Regions from separate parts of the Clostridium sp. DL-VIII genome, predicted to be linked through region 2. Evidence: riboswitches for the same ligand, from Rfam matches in the RefSeq annotation. Region 2 holds a riboswitch; each other region holds the start of a gene.

Region 1 (5,907 bases), 1.9 Mb from region 2:
AAGAGAACTCATTTTTGCACTTTTTTGAACAATATTATATAATACTTTTGGAAAGGAGTGGAAATAATGAAACATAAATTATATTTTTCTCAAAGAATATATTTATTCATTGTTTATGGATTCTTAGTAGTAACCTTATTATTTTTCTTCTTCATTTGTTTTTATTATTTCTACAGCGAAAATATTTACAAAACTGCTAAGACAAACTCAGAGACCATTTGTACTTCTATTCATAATTCAATATCTACTGAATTAAATAGTATGTCTACAGTATCCATGAATATAGTATATTCTAATGCTATAAAAAAAAATTTCACTAGTTTTTCAAATAGTAATGAAAAACAAATTGATCTCGAGAATTTTTCAAAATCTAGAGAAAACGTTTTAGCAATATATGATATCATTACTGCTATAATTGGCCCCTTTCAATCAGCAAATCAAGTTAATCTCTATACGCTCAATGGAACCTGTATTGGTTCTGGATATTTTCAAGGTGTAATAAATGTTGACTTAAATAATATTCCTTGGTATTCAGAAACTTTAAATAAAAATGGTGGCAAAAATATTTACCTTACAAATAAATTATTAAATTCGCCTACTAAAGTTGAAAATACTGCTAATCATAGTTATCTATCATTGACTCGTGTATTTTTTAATAGCACCAATGAACCTGAAGGCATAGTGGAAGTTTTGCAAGATTGTAATACTGTATTTAACCTAATATCTGAATTAAAACAGAAAAATCCTTCCATATCCTTTTACGTATATAACGATAAAAATGAATTAATTTATCCTTATTCAACTACTGTAGATAACAATACAAACTATATGAATACTATTAAAGAAAATAATTTAGCTCCATCGCTAGGATACTTTGTTACTTTAAATAATAAAAATGATGTATTAATGTCTTATCAAAAAATTGATTCATATAATTGGACAGTTGTTACTGTGGAATCTAAGAGTGTTGTATTTAAATCTTTACAATCATTTAAAGAAGGATTTATATTTATAATAATTCTTTCTATTATATTTACTTTATTCTTATGCTTTTTAATCTCAAGTCGTTTGACTCATCCATTAAGTGCATTAACAAACTCTACAAAAAAAGTAACTATAAATAGTGTATTGAATAAAAATGAGACTATATTAGCACCAATAAACAGCAATATAATTGAAATTTCCGAATTATATCAATCATTCTTAGATATGTATGATAAACTTAGAGCTTCTTCTCATGAAATTTTATTATTAAAATCGGAAGAAACACGTGCAAAACTTCAAGCTACTCAATCTCTTATTAATCCGCACTTTTTATACAATAGCTTGACTACATTAAGCATTATGGCCGAGGAGAATATGAATAAGGAAATCATAAATATCTGCTATGCTTTGTGTGATTATCTACGATACATTACAACATATGATGAAACCGCAGTTCCTCTTAAATTAGAAATATCATATACAGAGAAATATATTGAATGCATGAAAATGCGGTACAGAAACGATTTCATTTATACCTCTAATATTGATGAACAAACGAAAGAAATCTTAATTCCAAAATTAATTGTTCAACCAATAGTTGAAAATGTATTCAAACATGGTTTTACATCTTCTCCTCCATGGAATTTAAAAATTTCATCTATTATAAAGGATAATAAATGGTTAATATGCGTCGAAGATAATGGAGGATGTTTAACAGATGAAAAAAAGGAACAGCTATTATCTACTTTTAATAATTTAAATAGAAATGAGGAATTTCGCTCTTTAAAAATTGGTGGTATGGGATTAAAAAATGTTTATCTACGATTACAACTTTTATATAACAAAGATGCTATATTTTTAATAGATAATTCTCAAAAAAATAAAACGGTTTTTATAATTGGGGGGCCAATTCATATAAATAAGGAGGATTTTTATGAACAGTACACACATATATAAATTTATAGTTGTTGAGGACGAGCCACTTATAAGGCAAAATATAATAAAAAAAATCAACTCTTTATCTATACCATTTCAATTAGCTGGAGAAGCTAGCAACGGAGAAAAAGCTGTTTCTCTCATAGAAGAACTCTATCCTTCTCTAGTTATAACTGATATAAAAATGCCTCAATATGATGGAATAGAATTAATTAAATATTTATATAAAAATCATCCTCATATTAAAACTGTTATATTAAGTGGATATAATGATTTTAAGTATGCCCAGACAGCATTGAAATATGGTGTTAAAGATTTTTTATTAAAGCCAATAAGAATTGAAGAACTTAGTACAGCTCTTCAAAATGTGCTTCTCATACTTGAATCTGAAAATAAAGAAATATCTTCCTTTTCAGTTGATCATAACAATTTAAAACCTGAAGACTTAAGCCAGCTTTTAGAAAATTATTTACTTAGTAATTATTCCTCTATAACATCTGTTCATGAAATTGCTGAAAAATTTGGATTTACAAATGAATATTTGAGTAAAATATTTAAAAAGCACACAGGCGTAACGCTAATAAAATATATAACTAAAATCCGCCTTAATGAAGCTAAACAGCTTTTAATTAATCAGCCTGAACTTGAGATAAAAAAAATTGGAGAATTAATAGGATATAAGGATGCCTTTTACTTTAGCCGTGTATTCAAATCAAATGTAGGAGTATATCCTAGCGATTATAGATTAAAGTATTTATATTCAAAATGAAAATAACTAGAAGATAATCTTTTAACTGATTATCTTCTAGTTATTTAAACTTAAATATTAAATATTATATATTTATTCTCCTAAAGCTTGAGATAAATCGTAAATTATATCATCAATGTGTTCAGTTCCAATTGAAAGACGAACTGTATTTGGCTTAATTCCTGATTCAGCTAATTCAGTTTCATTCATTTGTGAATGAGTTGTACTAGCTGGATGAATTACTAACGATTTAACATCAGCTACATTAGCAAGTAAAGAGAATATTTGTAACTTATCTATGAATTCCTGTGCTTCCTTAGCACTTCCTTTAACTTCAAATGTAAAAATTGATCCTGCGCCATTAGGAAAATACTTTTTATATAATGCATTATCAGGGTTATCTGGTAATGATGGATGATTTACACTTTCAACCTTTGGATGATTTTTTAAGAAATCTACTACCTTTAAAGTATTTTCCACATGACGTTCAACTCTTAGAGAAAGAGTTTCTAATCCTTGTAATAAAATAAATGCATTAAATGGACTTATGCATGCTCCGGTATCTCTTAATATAACCGCACGAATTCTAGTTATATATGCTGCTGCTCCTACTGCTTCTGCAAATTTAATTCCATGATAGCTTGGATCTGCCTCGCTTAATTGTGGGAACTTTCCTGAAGCTATCCAATCAAATTTTCCTGAATCTACAATAACACCACCTAATGATGTACCATGTCCTCCAATAAACTTTGTTGCTGAATGAACAACAACATCTGCTCCATGTTCAATTGGTCTAAATAAATATGGTGTTCCAAATGTATTATCAACTATTAATGGTATTTTATGCTTATGAGCAATTTCTGCAAGTGCATCAACATCTATAATATTTGAATTGGGATTTCCAAGAGATTCTATAAATATAGCTTTCGTATTATCTTGAATAGCATCTTCAAAATTTGCTAGATCTTCTGGATCTACAAATGTTGTTGTAACTCCATGAGTCGGAAAAGTATTGGCTAACAAGTTATATGATCCTCCATATATAGTTTTTGCTGCTACTATATGATCCCCAACACTTGTAATATTTTGGAATGCATATGTTATTGCTGCTGCTCCTGATGCTACTGCAAGTCCTGCAATTCCACCTTCTAGTGCTGCAACACGTTTTTCAAAGACATCTTGAGTAGAATTAGTTAATCTTCCATATATATTTCCAGCATCTGCTAACCCAAATCTTGCAGCTGCATGTGCTGAATTTTTAAATACATAGGAAGTTGTTTGATAAATTGGTACTGCTCTTGAATCTGTAGCTGGATCTGGTTGTTCTTGTCCAACATGAAGTTGTAATGTTTCAAATTTTAATTTTCTTTCTTGATTACTCATAGTTTTGCCCCCATTTTTATAATTTTATCTTTATATTTTTTTATATATTTACTATGATTTGCATTTTAATCCTACTTTTTCAATCCAGTATTACATTAACTACTCTTAAAATTTATAGGATACTACACAAATATTAGTTAACTGATAATAATAAAAAAACTACTTTCTAAAATAAGAAAGCAGCAGAAAACTTCAATTACATTCTTATCTTCCAGATATAACATCTGCAGGAATTAGCACCTTAAATTAATATATACTTAATTCAGGTTGCTAGACATCATAGGGCCAGTCCCTCCGTCTTTCTTGATAAAAAATTTTTAATTTTATTATTCTTAGTTGTTTACTATGATATAGAGTATACATTCTTTATAAATATATGTCAATACTATTTTCCAATTATTTTAGCTTTGCATTGGTATTTTTTTAATTTAATACGTGAAATACTTATATTATATCAATAAAACCTCTCTTACATCATCACTTTAATACAATTTTTTTCGATTGTATCATATTTCATGTTTAAATTGGATTACATATTTTTTTATTTTTACTTTACAAACAAATAATATTAATGGATAATAATTGTTATAAAGAACATATAGGAGGTATCTTATGGAAAATACAATTTTAAAAGAAGGATTAAAAGCTCCAGATTTCACTTTAATTGGATCTGATAAAAAAGAACATAAATTAAGCGACTATTTAACAAAAAAAATAATATTATATTTTTATCCTAAAGATAATACACCAGGCTGCTCTCAAGAGGCTCAGGATTTCAAAGATGCAATAGAGGAATTTAATTCTAAAAATACTGTCATTTTAGGCATAAGTAGAGATTCACTTAAATCTCATGATAAATTTATAGCAAAATATGATTTACCTTTTATTTTATTATCAGATGAAGATGAAACAGTTTGCAATTTATACGGAGTGCTAAAAGAAAAAAATATGTTTGGGAAGAAATCTATTGGAGTTGAAAGAAGTACTTTTTTAATAAATGAGGACGGTATAATTACTAAAGTTTATAGAAAAGTAAAAGTTCCTGGACATGTTGAAAACTTGAAATGCTCACTATAATCAGTTATAAAACAAAAAAAGTAGTTACTACAACTACTTTTTTATTTTACCTCGCAACGTCCTACTCTGCCACACAGTCTCCCATGCAGTACCATCGGCGCTATAGACCTTAACTTTCCTGTTCGGAATGGGAAGGAGTGTTACCTCTATGCCATCATCACGAGATGCTAGTTCATTCCAAATCTTTGATTTGGCTAAATGAACTGTACACCAACGAACGAATGTGAGTTAGTGTTTCCTTTAAAAAGAAACTTTAATTCATACTATTCATTTGGTTTTCAGTATTCACATACTTGCTTGAAAAAACATTTTGTTCTTTCAAAATTGCACATAGTTACTTAATGTATTGCAACTTGATTATATTGGTCAAGCCCTCGACCTATTAGTATCAGTCAGCTAAATATGTTACCATACTTACACCTCTGACCTATCAACCTTGTAGTCTTCAAGGGGTCTTACTAGCTTATGCTATGGGAAATCTCATCTTGAGGTGGGCTTCACACTTAGATGCTTTCAGCGTTTATCCCTTCCCGACTTAGCTACCCAGCTATGCTTCTGGCGAAACAACTGGTACACCATAGGTCAGTCCATCCCGGTCCTCTCGTACTAAGGACAGCTCCTCTCAAATTTCCTACGCCCGCGACGGATAGGGACCGAACTGTCTCACGACGTTCTGAACCCAGCTCGCGTGCCGCTTTAATGGGCGAACAGCCCAACCCTTGGGACCTACTTCAGCCCCAGGATGCGACGAGCCGACATCGAGGTGCCAAACCTCCCCG
Region 2 (5,907 bases):
ACTACCTTATGATTATTTTCCTTAAACCACTTAAGGTAGTCATACAAAGTAAATGGAATATCTAAATTCAAATCTATTCTAGTTGTTAATATTCTAGGCTCTACAAAAGGTTTTTTATAATTGTACGCTGCAAGTTCAAACTTTTCACCTATTAATGTCATTTTTTCTATACTGTATAGCAAAACTCTTTCTCCTAAATTAGTACAGCTTTCTAATATTTCTCTTAAATTTACGCTACTTACATTAGAGAAATATGTTATATCGTCGAAAATGACCAAGTCATACTGTGAAGTAATTTTTGACAGATTATTATAGTGTATAAATGTCAAATTTGAGCTTGAAGATTTTTTTTCAATATATGAATGAGTTATACTTGAATTAAATTCTCTTATTGTATTAATTAATTCCTTGTTTTCTCCATTTTTTCCCCATACATATAATATCTGTCCCCCATTTTGAGCAATTTTACTTATTATATTTGAAAAAACACATGCAGTATTAAATGGAACTGTAATTATAGTTAAAACCTTAATATTCTTCTTATACCAGTAATCTATTTTATCAAATGCATATTTCAAATCTTCTAAAGTTACTTTACATTCATTCCTCATACACATATCTCCTCAATTACACACTTCTATATAATTTAACAGTTGATTTATAACATATATAGACTTATAAAAATTCTTCTATTTAGTCATAAGTTATAAGTTTAAGAAATATAACTTGTAACTAACTTAATACCTTTACTCCCCAAATTCATCTTTAGTTATTATATCTCTTATTCTATATTTTAAAGCAGAATATCTTTCTATACTATTTGTATTATTTATCATGTACATTAATGCTTTTTGAAAACCAACTACTACTACTAATTGTTTAGCTCTTGTAATTCCGGTGTATAGCAAATTACGGTTCATCAGAAATGGTGAACCCATAAATGCTGGAATAATTACAACTTTAAACTCACTTCCCTGGCTCTTATGAATAGTAGTCGCATATGCCAAATCCAATTCATCTAAAAAGTTAAAATCATAAATAACTTTTCTTTCCTCATCAAATACGATTGTTAAAACTTTATTCTCCTCATCAATGCTTTGGATGAATCCCAAATCCCCATTATAAACTCCAACACCTTCATTTTCACCATTTCCACTGACACTAATCCACTTTAGTGTATAATTATTTTTTGTTTGCATAACCTTATCGCCTTCTCTAAATATTATATCTCGAGAAGTTTTCTCTTTTTTATCTTTTGATTGCGGGTTAAATATTTCCTGAAGCCTGTTATTTAAATTACTAACTCCAAGTGTTCCTTTTCTCATAGGCGTTAATACCTGCATATCTTTTAATATATCCCATGATTTATTAAATTTAGGAAGACGTCTATTTATTAGATCTATTATAGTATTTACAATTCTTTCTTGATTTTCTTCACTAATAAAGAAAAAATCTTTATCTTTTTGATTCAGTAGTGGCATTTGACCTTCATTTATCCTATGAGCATTTACTACAATTAAACTCTCAGAGCCCTGCCTAAATATTTCTTTTAATCTTACTACCTTTATATATTCACTCTCTATAAGATCCTTTAATACATTTCCTGCTCCAACAGACGGTAATTGATCAACGTCTCCAACAATTATTAATCTTGTACCTAATTTAATAGCCTTAAGTAAATTCTGCATTAAGATTATATCAATCATAGATGCTTCATCAATTATTATTACATCACAATCTAAAGGCGAGGATTCTCCTCTCTCAAAAACTGACTCATCCTCTTCTGAAACTCCCATTTCGAGAAGCCTATGTATGGTTTTAGCTCCTCTTCCTGTTGACTCAGTCATTCTCTTAGCAGCTCTTCCTGTTGGAGCTCCAAGGATTACCTTCATACCATTATTCTCATAGATATGTATTATTGCCTTTATAATTGTTGTTTTTCCTGTTCCTGGTCCACCTGTTATTATTTCTATTCCATTACTAAATGCCCCAAGTATTGCCTCCCTTTGAGACTCAGCAAATTTTATTTTCTGTTCCTTTTCAAAAACATCAATCTCAAAATCAATATCTGAGTTTATTGTTTGTATTTGCTGCAATCCTAAAGTTATTATTTTGCTTGTTACTCCAAGCTCACAATAGTAATACTGAAGTAAGAATCCTGCTTCAATGCCATTAATTTTTTCAACAACTATTATCTGTTTTGCTGCCATATCATAGATGTTTTTTTCTATCACATCTCTTGAAATCAATAAATTTCTTTCACATTCTTCTATTATATTATCTTTTGGCATAAATGTGTTTCCTGAGGCGCAAAATTGATTCATAACATACTTAATCCCACTTTGAATTCTAAAGTCAGAATCACTTTTAACGCCAATGCTCATAGCAATTCTATCTGCTGTTTTAAATCCAATACCTGAAATCTCATCACATAGTATATAAGGATTATTGCATACTATCTGCCTTGCATTTGGTCCAAACTTTTTGTAAATTTTTACGCATTGATTATTAGTTACTCCATGTTTATTAAAATACAAAATTATATCCTTTAGACCTTGCTGCTCTACATAGGATTCATATATAATCTGAAACTTCTTTTCTCCTATCCCCTCTATCTCCATAAGTCTTTCAATGTGGTTTTCCATTATATCAAGGGTATCTTCTCCAAACTTACCTATTATCTTTTTAGCTGTAACTGGACCTATCCCATGGATTATACCAGCGCTTAAATATTTTTCTATACCATCTAATGAAGTTGGTAGAAGTTCTTCATAATCTTGAATATTAAATTGATTACCAAACTGCTTATGCACAGTCCAATAACCTGTTAACTTTACATTTTGGCCTTCTTTTAAAAAAGGAACTGTACCTACAGCACTGATTAAATTTTTCTCTGTCCTAATCCTGCAAACTACATAACCTGTATCTTCACTTTTAAAAACAATATTTTCAATAAAACCACTTAGAACTTCCATAAGATCTCTCCAACTCTTTTATGTATATTAATTTACGACCTATCTTAATCTTCACTTTGTTTTTATTATATCATAAATACATTATACGCTAACTTTTCATCAAGTATTGCCTTTGTGTTATAATTATATCCTCTTACTGTAGTATCTATAATTTTCTGCAGCGAAAAGCTGCCTTAAATCAACTTTAAGGCAGCTTGCATATAATCATTATATATATTTTTTTATTTCTTCTACTTTATTTAATTGTTCCCATGGTAAATTTAAATCATTTCTTCCAAAGTGTCCATAAGCAGCTGTTTGTTTATATATAGGTCTTCTTAAATCAAGATCTCTAATTATAGCTCCTGGTCTTAAATCAAACACTTTTTCTACTATTTCAACGATTTTATCTTCATCTATTTTTCCTGTTCCAAATGTTTCAACTTCGATTGACACTGGCTTAGCAACACCAATTGCATATGCTAATTGAATTTCTAGCTTATCTGCAACACCTGCAGCAACTAAATTTTTAGCAACCCATCTTGCAGCATAAGCAGCTGATCTATCTACCTTTGTTGGATCTTTTCCTGAGAAAGCACCACCGCCGTGTCTTCCATATCCACCGTATGTATCAACTATTATCTTTCTTCCTGTTAAACCAGAATCTCCTTGAGGTCCTCCAACAACGAATCTTCCTGTTGGATTAATGAAGTATCTAGTTTTGCTATCTAATAATTCAGCTGGAACAACAGCATCAATAACATACTTCTTAACATCTGCTTGGATTTGTTCTAAAGAAACTTTATCATCATGTTGTGTTGATATAACGATAGTATCAATTCTCTTTGGCTTATTATCTTCATATTCAACTGTAACTTGAGTTTTACCATCTGGTCTTAAATATCCTAATGTATCATTCTTTCTTACTTCTGTAAGTCTTCTTGATAACTTATGAGCCATAAATATTGGAAGTGGCATAAAGTCTTCAGTTTCATTAGTTGCAAAACCAAACATCATTCCTTGATCTCCAGCTCCTACAGCTTCAACCTCATCTTTTTCACCTTTTTTAGATTCAAAGGCTTCATCTACACCCATAGCAATATCCGCTGATTGCTCATCTATTGATGTAAGAACTGCACAAGTATCACAGTCAAATCCAAATTTTGCTCTGTCATACCCAATTCCTCTTACTGTTTCTCTTACTACTTTTGGAATATCAACGTAACAATTAGTTGATATTTCTCCCATTACCATTACCATACCAGTAGTTGTACATGTTTCACATGCAACTCTTGCAAGTGGATCTTTTTCTAATAAAGCATCTAATATAGCATCTGATATTTGGTCACACATTTTATCTGGATGGCCTTCTGTAACTGATTCTGAAGTAAATAATCTTCTCATTTTTTTCTCTCCTTAACTTAAATATTTTAAATAATTATTATATTTTTCTTTTGTTAATTAGGTTTGTACAAATTTAAGATAAATGAAAAAAACTCTTCGATAAGAAGAGTATAATTTTACAAATCACTTTCTTATCTTGTAGAAACACCTCTACAGGAATTGGCACCTTATATAATACAGGTTGCCGGGTTTCATAGGGCCCTTTCCCTCCACCTCTCTTGATAAGAGTCACATCATTTAATTTTCAAAAAATATTTTACCACATCACGCAAAGTTAGTCAACATTATAGAATGCAATCAATATACTATCTAAATACATACATACATGTATATTAAAAAGTACTTTATGATTATAGAATACAAAATAAAAAAAGAACAAACTAAGTTTATTCTTTTCTGGTGGAGGAAGATGGATTCGAACCATCGAAACGAAACGTAACAGATTTACAGTCTGCCCCCTTTGGCCACTCGGGAATTCCTCCATATTCTTTTTTAATATAATATAAGTTACTAAGTAAATACTTTCTTATATTATTTTATTGGAGCTGGCAATAGGAATCGAACCTACAACCTGCTGATTACAAGTCAGCTGCTCTACCGTTGAGCCATGCCAGCACGTTATCCACTTTAAAATTATCATTTTACAATTAAACTTTATTTTTTAGATGGTGGGCACAACAGGGCTCGAACCTGTGACCCCCTGCTTGTAAGGCAGGTGCTCTCCCAGCTGAGCTATGCGCCCATCTAAATGGTGGAGGAAGATGGATTCGAACCATCGAAACGAAACGTAACAGATTTACAGTCTGCCCCCTTTGGCCACTCGGGAATTCCTCCAAAACAAATTACTTTAATGTCGTCACTTTTCAACTGATCGACAATGATTAGTATATCTGCAAAGAGCTTTTATTTCAACTCTCATATCCACTAGTGTGACTAATTTATCCTTCTATTCCTCCTGATTTCTTCTATATACTTCAATTTAACATATCATTCTTATTTATTTTTTATTTTCTCATTAACCTTGTCTAATTGTATAAAATTTGAACTTATTCTTTCTATTTCTTTATAATCTTCATCTGAAAGCCTCTTGTTTAGAAGCTTAAAAGCATTCGTTATTCCTTCTTCTTCATTATCTTCTTCATAATACTCTCTTATCTTCCCCATATCAAGCGCGGATAGCTTTTTTAGTATCTTCTCAAAATCCTTTCTATCCTCAGAAGATAGTTGTTCTAATGCTTTTTCTTTATCTACTTTAAACACGGTTCCATTATTATAAGACACAATTTCTTTACTAATAGTATCACTAGCTGCAATTTGACCTTCTGGCTGCCAAAAAAACATTAAATAAATATTTAGTAATATTATAAATATTGATAATAAATATACACAAACTTTCTTCATATTAACCTCCTTTACTTGTATTAATTTCCATAAAATATTTTTTTATACTATCTTTTGATTACTCATCATATACATTTTATAAAGGGGGTATATGTCCTTGATTGATTTAAATTCTAATACAAATTCAAAATTTTATTATGATTTAACT
Region 3 (5,907 bases), 1.6 Mb from region 2:
TGGGATATGCTGCAAATACTGAAAAAAACTTTGATATTATTGAGGTTACAGATTTTCATGGAACCTTAAATGATACTTCAGGAAATCCAGTTGCAGGAGTTTTGGCAGATAGATTAAGCAACGTAAAAAAATCTAATCCTGATAGAACCTTAATATTAGGAGGCGGGGATTTATATCAGGGATCTGCAACATCCAACATTATGAAAGGAGTCCCAGTTCAGGAAGTCATGTCTAAAATAGGCATGGAGGTAACTACTCTAGGTAATCATGAATTTGACTGGGGATTAGACACAACTTTAAATACAACTATGAAGGGTGCAGCATATTCAATAGTGTGCAGCAATTTATATGATAAACAAAGTGGGAAGAGAGTATTTGATCCGTATAAAATTATAAATAAAGATGGAATCAAGATTGCAATTATCGGAGGAATAACACTAGAAACAGAAACAAGTGTATCACCTAAGTATGTGAAAGATTATGAATTTAAAGATTTGGCAAGTGAAATTAATTCAGTTGCAGCACAAATAAAACAAAGTAAATTAGCAGATGTAATAATAGCGTTAGTACATGAAGGTGATAAAGGTGACAATGCTACAGGACCAGTATTTGATTTAGCCAATAAACTTCAAAATGTAGATGCGGTGTTTGGAGGTCATAGCCATACTAAAACTGCAGCAATAGCTCAAACTACTAAAATTCCAGTTTATATTGGCGGTTCTAATGGGAAAGGATATATAGATGCAAAATTTGAAATAACTGGTGATAAAAAAGTTGTATTTGATACACCAAAACTTGAATCAAGTTACGTAGCTTTAGATAATGAACAAGGATATAAGGCTGCTAAACCACAAACTGATAGCGATGTTGATAAAATTGTTAAACAGGCTAACAAAGAGATAGAGCCCATGACTAGTGAAGTTATTGGATATAATACAGAAAGCGATTTAACAAGAACATTGGATGTATCTCCTTATGGATCATCAATACTTGGAAATTGGGCATCTGATGTTACAAGGAATGCAGTTAAAGCTGATGTAGGCTTTCAAAATAATGGAGGCCTTAGAATAGATATACCTAAAGGAAATATTACAGTAGGTACTATGTGGCAGTTTATGCCTTTTGATAATACGATATATAAATTAAGCATGACAAAGTCTCAATTAATAGAAGTTTTAGAACAGGCAGTTGCAGATAACAGTAAGGGGTTACAAGTATCAGGTATTAAGTTTACTTATGATTCAAAACTTCCATCAGGGCAAAGGGTTAAATCTATAACAAAAGAAGATGGAAGTGAAATTAGTGATACTGAAAAGCTAACTGTAGCAGTTCCAGATTTCGTGGCTCAAGGTGGAGATTCATTTACAGCATTTACAAAGTACGGCGGATTAGATGTGGCAAATGACACTCATACTTTGGTAAGAGATGCATTTATAGACTGGTGCAAAGCTAATAAAGATAAAAATGATAAGAATACAATATCTAATGTGGATATTCCAAGAATGATTAACACATCTAGTTCAATAACTTTGCTCGCAACAACAGATGTTCATGGCACAGTTTTAAATTATGATTATGCAACAGGAAAAGCACCAGCTAAGGCACAGGGCTTAGCTAAAGTTTCAACATATGTTAAAAGTGTAAGACAAAATAATAAGAACGTTATGTTAATTGATAATGGTGATACAATTCAGGGAACACCACTTTCGTATTATTACGATATAATGGATACAAGCTCAGAATATCCAATGGCTAAAGTCATGGGAGCAATGAAATATGATTCTTGGACTTTAGGAAATCATGAATTTAATTATGGCTTAGACGTATTAAATAGAGTGATTGGAGATTATAAAAAAGAAGGAATAGCAGTACTTGGAGCTAATATATATAAGCAGGATGAAACAAATTTTGTACAACCATATATAATTAAAAGTTTTAATATTAATGGAAAAGATATAAAAGTTGCAGTTATAGGATTGGAAAATAAGTGCATACCAAGCTGGGAAGATCAAAAGCACTACGAAGGCTTACATTTTAATGACCTTGTAGATGAAGCTAAGAAATGGGTAAATGAAGTAAAAGGAAAAGGAGCAGATGTAATTATAGTTTCAGCACATAGTGGTCAAGAAAGTGCTGCAGATGTTTTGCCAGAAAATGAAGTTAATGCAATAGCAACTCAAGTTAGCGGTATAGATGCAATTGTTGCAGGGCATACTCATCTAAAGGTTAATGACTTAACTAAAAAGAATCCTGAAGGTAAAATCGTTCCAATAGTTGAATCAACTAAAGGGGCAACAGGAATTGCACAAATAAATATCAATGTTGATTCAAATGGGAAAGTTTCTGGGCTTTCAACAAAGAATGTTGATATAGATAATAGTATACAAGATGATCCAGACATAGTTAATTTAATCAATCCATATGAAGATGCTACAATAAAATATGTAAACACAAAGATTGGAACTTCAACTGGAGAATTTACTGGAAAGGATCAAACTAGTAAGCCGACAGCAATTATGGAATTAATTAATGAAGTTCAAAAAGAAAGTGCAGGAACACAATTGTCTATAGCAGCACCATTAAGTGAAACTGCATATATACCAAGTGGTGATATTACCATTAAAGATATGATGGCGGTTTATGTTTTTGAAAACTTTTTATATGGAGTTAAGATGAACGGCAGACAGTTAAAAGATTGGATGGAATATTCAGTTAGGTATTATGCCCAAACAAGTGGAAATAATTCAGCAATAACTAAAGATTCAGTATTAAATATTCCTGATTATAACTTAGATCAACTATATGGTGCAACTTATGATATAGATTTAACTCAGCCTGCATGTACTGTTGATAAAGAAACTGGAAGAGTTATTTCAGGAAATAGAATAAAGAACTTAAAAGTCAATGGAGTAGAGGTAAAAGATTCAGATGAATTTACTGTTGCAATCAATAATTACAGATATAATGGCGGTGGCGGTTTTATGAAGGCAGCAGGATTGAGCAATACTGATCCAAGCATAGTAACTTATGATTCTGGCAAGGCTCTTGGTGATGATGGACAGGTAAGAAGCTTAATGACAGCATATATAAAAAAACATGTAGAAATATCTCCTAAATGTTCAGCAAATTGGAGCACAGTAACAAGTATAGCCAAAGAAAAAAATGTAGCTTAAATCACATGAAACAATAAAAAAGATGATAGAATAGAAAGCCATGCATAAACAGATTTCTCTAGTATATGCATGGTTCTATTTTAGAAATTTATAAGTATTTACTTTGAAATAATCGTTTGTATTGGAAATTATTTTAAATTAGGAAAAAGTTCTTGCAAAATAATTACAGAATATATATAATAATTATAGTAATCCGAGCATAATGCTTTGAATTGAATAAATTAATTGGATTTTGTGGTTGGTTTTTAGATGTTGACAAATGAAAAAATTGTTTATATAATCATTTAAGAAACTAAATTAAATAATCTGATGTCTTATCAAGAGTGGTGGAGGGACTGGCCCTATGAAACCCGGCAACCGAAATATTGTTTATCTCAATATTTATATGGTGCTAATTCCAGCAGCAGAGTAGCTGAAAGATGAGAGGATAAATTTGAGTGGTATTTATGCGCTGGAGATTTATTCTCTGGCGCTTTTGTTTTGAGGTGCATTATTAAAGTGATTAATAATTATTTTATTTTGCTGCCTTAGTTATCCGGAAACTAACAAAACAAAGTCAAAGGAGGAAATGTGTTTTGATAGAAATTAAACACGTAATTAAAAATTTTGGGGAAGCACAAGTTATAAAAGATGTATCGCTAAACATTAAAGAAGGCGAAATTTATGGAATAATAGGTCATAGTGGTGCAGGAAAATCTACATTACTTAGATGCATTAACGGTCTTGAATCTTATGATGGAGGATCAATAAATGTAATGGGGAAAGAAGTTTCTTCATTAGATGGCAGAAGTTTAAGGGAATTTAGAAAAGATTTGGGGATGATTTTTCAAAATTTCAATCTTATGCAGAGAAAGAATGTTTTTGATAATGTAGCTCTTCCACTTGAAGTGTGGGGATATAATAAAAACGAAATCAAGGACAAGGTATCAAGATTACTGGATTTAGTTGGATTAAAAGATAAAAAATTAAGCAAGCCATCCGAGCTTAGTGGTGGTCAGAAACAAAGAGTAGCAATAGCAAGAGCATTAGCATTAGATCCTAAGGTATTACTTTGTGACGAAGCGACATCAGCTTTAGATCCTAAGATTACAAAAGATATTTTGGCATTACTTTCTAAGATAAATAAAGAACTAGGAATTACAATAGTCATGGTTACTCATCAAATGGAAGTAATAAAAGAAATATGTGAAAAAGTTGCATTATTAGATGGTGGAGAAATAAAAGCAGAAGGAAGAGCAGAAGATTTATTCTTAAAGCCTGGAAAGTCTCTTAAGAAATTCTTGGGTGAAGAAGATGATGAATTATTACCTGATGAGGGAGTTAATATTAAGCTATTCTTCCCAAGTGATTCATCAGAAAATGCGCTTATAACCAAAATGGCAAGAGAACTCGAAATAGATTTTTCAATAGTTTGGGGTAAGCTTGAAAGATTTAGAAGTGAAGTACTAGGGGGGCTTGTAATAAATATTAAAGAAGAAGATAAGGACAAGGTTATAAAATATCTTGAAAATAGAGATATCTTATTGGAGGTAATTGAATAATGAATGCGATAATAGTAAAAGCTTTAATAGAAACATTAGAGATGGTTTTTGCATCAACTATTGGTTCACTTATTTTAGGATTCATACCTGCAATAATCTTAACAGTTACTGCAAAGGATGGATTAAAACCTAATAAAGTTGTTTATACTGTTTTAGATTTAATAATTAATATATTAAGAAGTTTTCCAGTTATCATATTAATGGTTGCAATAATACCTTTAACTAGATTTATTGCTGGAAAATCAATAGGGACAGAGGCAGCTATTGTTCCACTTACGATTGCAGCAGCTCCATTTGTAGCAAGAATAATAGAATCAGCACTTAGAGAAGTTGATAAAGGAATGATTGAGGCAGCAAAATCCTTTGGGGCATCAAATACTCAAATTATATTTAAGGTTATGCTTAAAGAAGCAATTCCTTCAATAGCATCTGGAATAACACTTACAATAATAAGTATTGTTGGGTATTCAGCAATGGCAGGAACAATTGGAGGCGGAGGACTTGGTCAAGTAGCGATAAGCTATGGTTATCAAAGATTCCAAACAGATTATATGGTAGTAACATGTATTGTCTTAATTATAGTGGTACAAGGACTACAGCTTATAGGCAATTATTTTTACAATAAATTATCAAAGTAGGGGGAAATAAACATGAAGAAAAAATCAATTTTATCAATAGTTTTAGCGGGAGTAGTTACACTAGGATTAGTAGGCTGCGGAAATGCTTCTAATACAGGAAGTTCAGATTCTAAAGAAGATAAGGTAATAAAAATTGGTGTTACACCAAAACCACATGAAGAAATAGTAAATGTGGCTAAGCCATTACTTGAAAAAGAAGGATATACAGTAGAAATAACAGAATTTAATGATTATAATCAACCTAACACTGCTGTAGAAGAAGGGGATTTAGACGCAAACTTCTTCCAACACACTCCATATTTAAATGAGCAAAATAAAGCTCAAGGATATCACTTAGTTTCAGTAGGAGCTATACATTTAGAACCAATGGGATTATATTCTCATAAGATTAAGAGCATAGATGAACTTAAAGATGGTGCTACAATTGCTATTCCTAATGATCCATCAAACGAAGCTAGAGCATTAAAGCTATTAGCAGGTAAGGGATTAATTAAAATTGCAGATGGTGAATTAGTTACACCAAAGGATATTACAGAAAATCCTAAGAAGTTAACA
Region 4 (5,907 bases), 1.6 Mb from region 2:
CAGTAGATACATTTAAAGGTAGATCACGAACATTTGTAGCCATTTCTTCATCTATATGAGTAAAAGGATATAATTCTTCTGGAACTTCACTAGTGTCCTTAGATTTTAGAGGAAGTGTTACTTTAAACCTCATTACTACTGACAAATTAGGATCAGTGTTTGCATTTAGAAGAGTTATTTCTTCACCTTTAAATTTTGAAAAATCTATTACAATATCTATTCTCTCAGCTGGATATAGGATGAAGGAAGATATTTTAGCTGTGTGGTGTAAAAGCCCTCCGTCTGTACCAATTTGATAGAATTCAGAATTATTGGATAGGCTTAGGTTATAATCTCGTCTATTGGAAGCATTTAATATTCTAAATCTATATTTTCTAGGCTCAACATTTAAATAAGGCCACACCTTACCATTCACTACTATTGTATTACCTAAAAATCCTGGCACTATTGACGGTTTAACAGGTACAGGAAATGGAGGGGTATCAGGATAAAATAATGAACCATCAGCATTAAATGATTTGTCTTGTATCATCATTGGTATTTCATAGATTCCTCCTGGTAAATGTAATCTTTTTTCCTGAGGATCTCTAATTAAATAAAAACCAGCAAGTCCAGCATATACATTTAGTCTTGTTATTCCCATGCTGTGATCATGATACCATAGTGTAGTGGATTGTTGATGATTGGTATATTCATATATTTTCCGAGTAAATGATGGCCCGGTAATCGAATAGTTCTGAGTATACCAAGCTTCTGGATAGCCATCACTATGAGGTTCTATATTAGCACCATGTACATGAACCACAGTTCTTACATCAGGTGTATCAATAGCTCCATGAAGAGTATGATCTATTGGAAGAAGATGCTTATAAGGCAGGCTATTGATCCATTTTACATAAATGGTCTTATCCTTCATAGTTTCAATAGTTGGCCCTGGATAACGGCCTTCATATCCCCAAACTCTGGTAAAAGGGAATGAGCTGTGAAATTTATGATATGCTTGTATCATATGAATTTCATAATATGCAGCTTTTCCAATCCAGTCAACTGGTTTAGCAACTTCTGGAATTTGTAGTCTATCTATAAATTTTGGAATTGTATCTGGTTTAGATGGATCAATTTTTTGTACAGGTACGTCAGTACATTTCATTATATTCACATCCTTTTTAGTTAATCAATTTTTTAAAGTATGGTTTGTTAAAAGTCTATTACATTATATGAATTAATGGGTACCTAAGTGAATATGTTGTAAAGCTGATACTAGTACAAAAGTTTTAGTAAGAATGAATGAGGAATTAGAGATTTAGAAATTAAAAAAATAAACCAGCAGACTAGTTAGTATGCTGGTTTAATACTTTCTGTATTTACTTTAGGCTGGATAATTTAAATTTTCTTCTTTTATGTTTAATAAAATTTCGTTAAGAAATTTGTTTGCTAAATATTTAGCCATTGGCAGATTCATGTCTAAATAGTTACCGCAATCTTTAGCAGAAGCACCAGGAATATCGCCTTCAAAATCGGCCATAAATTTATATAATTCTGTAAGAAGAGGAACTATATCTTTTGATTTATAATCACCATGTAAAATCAAATAGAAGCCTGTCCTACATCCCATAGGTCCAAAGTAAACAGTTTTATCTGCATAAACTTTATGATTTCTTAAGAAAGTAGCAGCTAAATGCTCAATTGCATGCATTTCTGCTGTATTCATAACTGGTTCAAAATTAGGTCTAGTCATTCTTATATCAAAGGTTGTAAGAACTGTATCCCCAAACTTATCTTGTCTTGAAACATATACACCTGGAAGTAATTCCAAATGATTAATTGTAAAACTTGCTATTTTTTCCATCAAAGTCACTCCTTAATATAAAAGTTAATAATAAACTATATAACTGTATTTAGTAAAACCTTATTTACATTTGTTTCTATTAAATTGTAGCATTTGAAATCCCCATTAGCAATATAATCTACGAAGAATTTGGATGTGATATCAAAACAGAATAAAAAATATAAATAGTTTTAGGGTATAACCTTAATAATTTTGTAATTGATATACCATATCTTTAATAGTATAATCAAATAGGAAGTAAGCCAAGATGGAACATTTGGATATAATTTACTTTCATAGACTTAACTAAGGAGTAGAAAAGATGAATTATATTTTAGCAATGGTAGTATCTCTTTTAGGAGCATTAATTACCATGCCTTTTCTTATGAAGCTAGCTAATAAAGTACAGTTTACGGATAAGCCTAATAAAAGAAAACAGCATAAAATGCCAACACCATTATGCGGAGGTATAGCTTTATACATTGGATTTTTTATATCATATTTTATGTTTTATAAAGACGAAGATCACCCATACAAGCAAGTAACAGTGCTTGTTGCAGCTACTATGATATTATTAATAGGATTAATTGATGATTGGTATAAGACAAAGGGAAAGGAATTTGCCATATTTCCTAGGCTTGTTATTCAATTGTTATCTGCAATTTTAGTATTTAAAGCAAACATTTTTTTTGGAGGATTTACAAATCCATTTACAAGTTCTTATATAGAATTTAGTCCAGTAGTGAAATTTATACTTACGATAACCTGGATATTTGGAGTTACCACTGTAATTAATTGGTCTGATGGAATGGATGGGTTAGCAGGAGGTTTATCCTTAATATCAGCAGCAACTTTTTTTGCAGCAGCAATAATATTAAATCAAGATGAATCAGCAGTAGTATCTATAATGCTTGTGGGAACTATTTTGGGATTTCTATATTATAATAAATTCCCTGCAAAAGTGTTTATGGGGGATTCAGGAGCAAATTTTTTAGGATTTATTTTAAGTATCACAGCATTAGAAGGGGCATTTAAGCAGGCAACTGTTTTAAGTTTGTTTATACCAATATTAGCGTTAGCAGTACCGATTTTTGATAATTTATTTGTTATATTTAAAAGATTTTCTGAAGGGAAACCAGTTTATCAGGCAGATAGAAGTCAAATACATTTTAGACTAGAAGAAAAAGGCTTTACTACTGTTCAAGTTGTTAAATACATAATGTTAATCAGCTTAACTTTTAGTATATTATCCATAATTTTATTATTAGTTAAGAAGTAATAGATAAATAATATAAGACAAGTAACTAAAATTTAGAAATGAAATCTTTACAAGTAAGATTTTCAAAGATATAATAATTAATTATAAGACTTATCAAGAGTGGTGGAGGGACTGGCCCGAAGAAACCCAGCAACCGATATATTTATATATAAGGTGCTAAATCCTGCAGCGTAATAGAGCTGAAAGATAAGGTGTTTTTGATTGCTTTTAAGCCTAAAGGAATGCCTTTAGGCTTTTTATTATGCAAAAAACAATAGAACTAAAAATAGAAAACTGTGCACTGTAAATCACCTAAGCACAATTTTAATATAACTATTGAAATTTAGAGCTGAGCAGCATTTAACTGTAAAATGTAGATTATCTAAGCAAGGTTTTTAAAATTTAAAGTTAAGCAGCATTTAACTGTAAATTGTTAACTGCTAACTGCTAACTGTTAACTGTATAAGGGGGGGCATTATTATAGAATCTTTGAAATTAGATATAAATAGGGAAGAAGTTCTTAGGTATCTTGGCTATAAGGGACAGGATATAGATAAAAACATTAGTATAATGATTCATGAATGCAGAGAGGAAATCAAAAAGATAATTATGCCTAGAGTTGTGTATAGTTATAATGATATAAGGCAAGACGATGAAGGCGTAGAAGTTATTACTACTAATTTGATTTTGAAAGGAAAGGATATACGGGAACATTTAAAAAATTCGAAACAATGCGTACTTATGGCTGTAACATTAGGAAATGAAATTGAAAGGAAAACTAGATTGTATGAGAAAACTAATTTAACAAGAGCGCTTATATTAGATGCTTGTGCTACAACTGCAGTTGAAGAAGTTTGCGATATAGTAGAGATCAATATAAAGGAAAAAGCTATTCAAGAAGGTATGGATATAACTTTTAGGTATAGTCCAGGCTATGGAGATTTACCCTTAGATGTACAAAATAATTTTTTAAGGTCATTAGATGCTCAAAGGAAAATAGGACTTACTGTATCTGAAAATAATTTGTTGTTTCCTAGAAAATCTGTTACGGCTATAATAGGAATAATTGATAATGGAATTAAAAAGAAAAAGAAGAGCTGCAAAGAATGTAATAACTATGAGAATTGCAGCTTTAGAAGAGAGGGAGAAAACTGTGGGGCTTAAAGAATATATAAAGGATAACATATTAATTTTTGATGGAGCAATGGGAACAATGCTTCAAAAAAAAGGTTTAAAACTTGGAGAAAATCCGGAACTTTTAAATATAAAGGAGCCATATATTATAGAGGAAATTCATAAAGAGTATATAAATAGTGGAGCAAATGTGATAACAACAAATACTTTTGGTGCCAATGAACTTAAGCTTAAACTCTGCAATTTAGAAGTTGAAGATGCAGTAGATGCAGCAGTAAAGATTGCTAAAAGAGCTAAAGGTGACAGCAATACATATATTGCTTTAGATATTGGTCCGATAGGTGAACTTTTAGAGCCTATGGGTACTCTAGGTTTTGATAGAGCATATGAGATTTTCAAGCGCCAGGTAATTCAAGGAACTAAATCAGGGGTAGATATAATCCTGATTGAAACAATGACTGATTTATATGAGCTTAAAGCAGCAATACTTGCAGCCAAGGAAAACTCAGATTTACCTGTGTTTTGTACTATGACCTTTGAAGAAAACCTAAGAACTTTTACAGGGTGCTCCCCAGAAGCTATGGTGCTTGTCTTGGAAGGCTTAGGAGTTGATGCACTTGGGGTTAACTGCTCTCTTGGACCAAAACAATTAAAACCTGTAATTGAGGAAATATGCAGTATAGCCCATATACCAGTAATGGTTCAGCCAAATGCAGGACTTCCGACATTATCAATAGGAAATGAGACAAGATATGATGTTACTAAAGAAGAATTCGCAGATACTTTATGCGGTTTTATAGATTCTGGTGTTAGAATTATTGGAGGATGTTGCGGAACAACTCCAGAGTATATTAAGGAATTATCAAATACAGTCAAAGAGAAAAAAATCATTCCTATTACAAGAGAGCACTACGCTGCAATTTGTACACCATCGAAAGTTGTAAGAATAGATGGGGTTAGAATTATTGGCGAAAGAATCAATCCAACTGGAAAGAAGATATTTAAAGAGGCATTAAAAAATGGTGATTTAGATTATATTTTAAGTCAAGCCGTTTCACAAATTGAAGCTGGGGCACATATTTTAGATGTTAATGTAGGACTTCCTGAAATTGATGAACCAAGTATGATGCATAAAGTTATAAAAGAAATACAAGGTATTATAGATACACCGCTTCAAATTGATTCTTCTGACCATAAAGCTATAGAAACTGGGCTTAGATATTATAATGGAAAGCCAATTTTAAATTCTGTAAATGGTGAAGATGCTGTCTTAGATAAAATACTTCCTTTAGTTAAAAAATATGGAGCAAGTGTTGTAGGATTAACTTTAGATGAAAGAGGAATTCCAGCAAAAGCAGAAGAAAGATTTGAGATTGCAAAAAAAATAATAAATAAGGCAGCAGAATATGGAATAAAAAAAGAGGATGTATTTATAGATTGTTTAGTACTCACAGTATCAGCTCAGCAGGAAGAAGTTCAGGAAACCCTAAAAGCTGTAAGAATGGTTAAAGAAAAATTAGGGGTTAAAACAGTACTTGGAGTTTCGAATATATCTTTTGGACTTCCAAATAGAGAGTTGATAAATGAAACATTTTTAGCGTTAGCTCTTGCAAATGGCTTGGACTTACCAATAATTAATCCTAATGCAAAGGGAATGACTAGAGTTATTGATTCTTACAATGTTTTA

What was found. A riboswitch is a leader RNA that binds a small molecule or an ion and turns the genes downstream of it on or off. The one in region 2 is predicted to bind S-adenosylmethionine.
Region 1: linked by a shared signal. The riboswitch ahead of CDLVIII_RS24785 (O-acetylhomoserine aminocarboxypropyltransferase/cysteine synthase family protein) and the one ahead of metK (methionine adenosyltransferase) in region 2 are both predicted to bind S-adenosylmethionine.
Region 3: linked by a shared signal. The riboswitch ahead of CDLVIII_RS25940 (methionine ABC transporter ATP-binding protein) and the one ahead of metK (methionine adenosyltransferase) in region 2 are both predicted to bind S-adenosylmethionine.
Region 4: linked by a shared signal. The riboswitch ahead of CDLVIII_RS11310 (vitamin B12 dependent-methionine synthase activation domain-containing protein) and the one ahead of metK (methionine adenosyltransferase) in region 2 are both predicted to bind S-adenosylmethionine.

What each region holds. Positions count from the first base shown of each region.
Region 1 is NZ_CM001240.1:5,405,204-5,411,110, forward strand. Features, by position in the region: gene CDLVIII_RS24775 (sensor histidine kinase) at 67-1,941, shown strand; gene CDLVIII_RS24780 (response regulator) at 1,919-2,689, shown strand; gene CDLVIII_RS24785 (O-acetylhomoserine aminocarboxypropyltransferase/cysteine synthase family protein) at 2,762-4,051, opposite strand; SAM riboswitch class I at 4,253-4,364, opposite strand; gene CDLVIII_RS24790 (peroxiredoxin) at 4,664-5,128, shown strand; rRNA gene rrf (5S ribosomal RNA) at 5,177-5,293, opposite strand; rRNA gene CDLVIII_RS24800 (23S ribosomal RNA) at 5,491-5,907, opposite strand, start outside.
Region 2 is NZ_CM001240.1:867,697-873,603, reverse strand. Features, by position in the region: gene CDLVIII_RS04045 (hypothetical protein) at 1-611, opposite strand, end outside; gene CDLVIII_RS04040 (ATP-dependent RecD-like DNA helicase) at 747-2,975, opposite strand; gene metK (methionine adenosyltransferase) at 3,183-4,358, opposite strand; SAM riboswitch class I at 4,487-4,586, opposite strand; tRNA gene CDLVIII_RS04030 (tRNA-Tyr) at 4,756-4,840, opposite strand; tRNA gene CDLVIII_RS04025 (tRNA-Thr) at 4,899-4,973, opposite strand; tRNA gene CDLVIII_RS04020 (tRNA-Val) at 5,025-5,100, opposite strand; tRNA gene CDLVIII_RS04015 (tRNA-Tyr) at 5,108-5,192, opposite strand; gene CDLVIII_RS04010 (hypothetical protein) at 5,352-5,759, opposite strand; gene yyaC (spore protease YyaC) at 5,851-5,907, shown strand, end outside.
Region 3 is NZ_CM001240.1:5,696,913-5,702,819, reverse strand. Features, by position in the region: gene CDLVIII_RS25945 (5'-nucleotidase C-terminal domain-containing protein) at 1-3,173, shown strand, start outside; SAM riboswitch class I at 3,485-3,599, shown strand; gene CDLVIII_RS25940 (methionine ABC transporter ATP-binding protein) at 3,749-4,714, shown strand; gene CDLVIII_RS25935 (methionine ABC transporter permease) at 4,714-5,352, shown strand; gene CDLVIII_RS25930 (MetQ/NlpA family ABC transporter substrate-binding protein) at 5,365-5,907, shown strand, end outside.
Region 4 is NZ_CM001240.1:2,472,443-2,478,349, forward strand. Features, by position in the region: gene CDLVIII_RS11295 (multicopper oxidase) at 1-1,150, opposite strand, end outside; gene CDLVIII_RS11300 (S-ribosylhomocysteine lyase) at 1,370-1,849, opposite strand; gene CDLVIII_RS11305 (MraY family glycosyltransferase) at 2,151-3,107, shown strand; SAM riboswitch class I at 3,195-3,300, shown strand; gene CDLVIII_RS11310 (vitamin B12 dependent-methionine synthase activation domain-containing protein) at 3,567-4,250, shown strand; gene CDLVIII_RS11315 (homocysteine S-methyltransferase family protein) at 4,240-5,907, shown strand, end outside.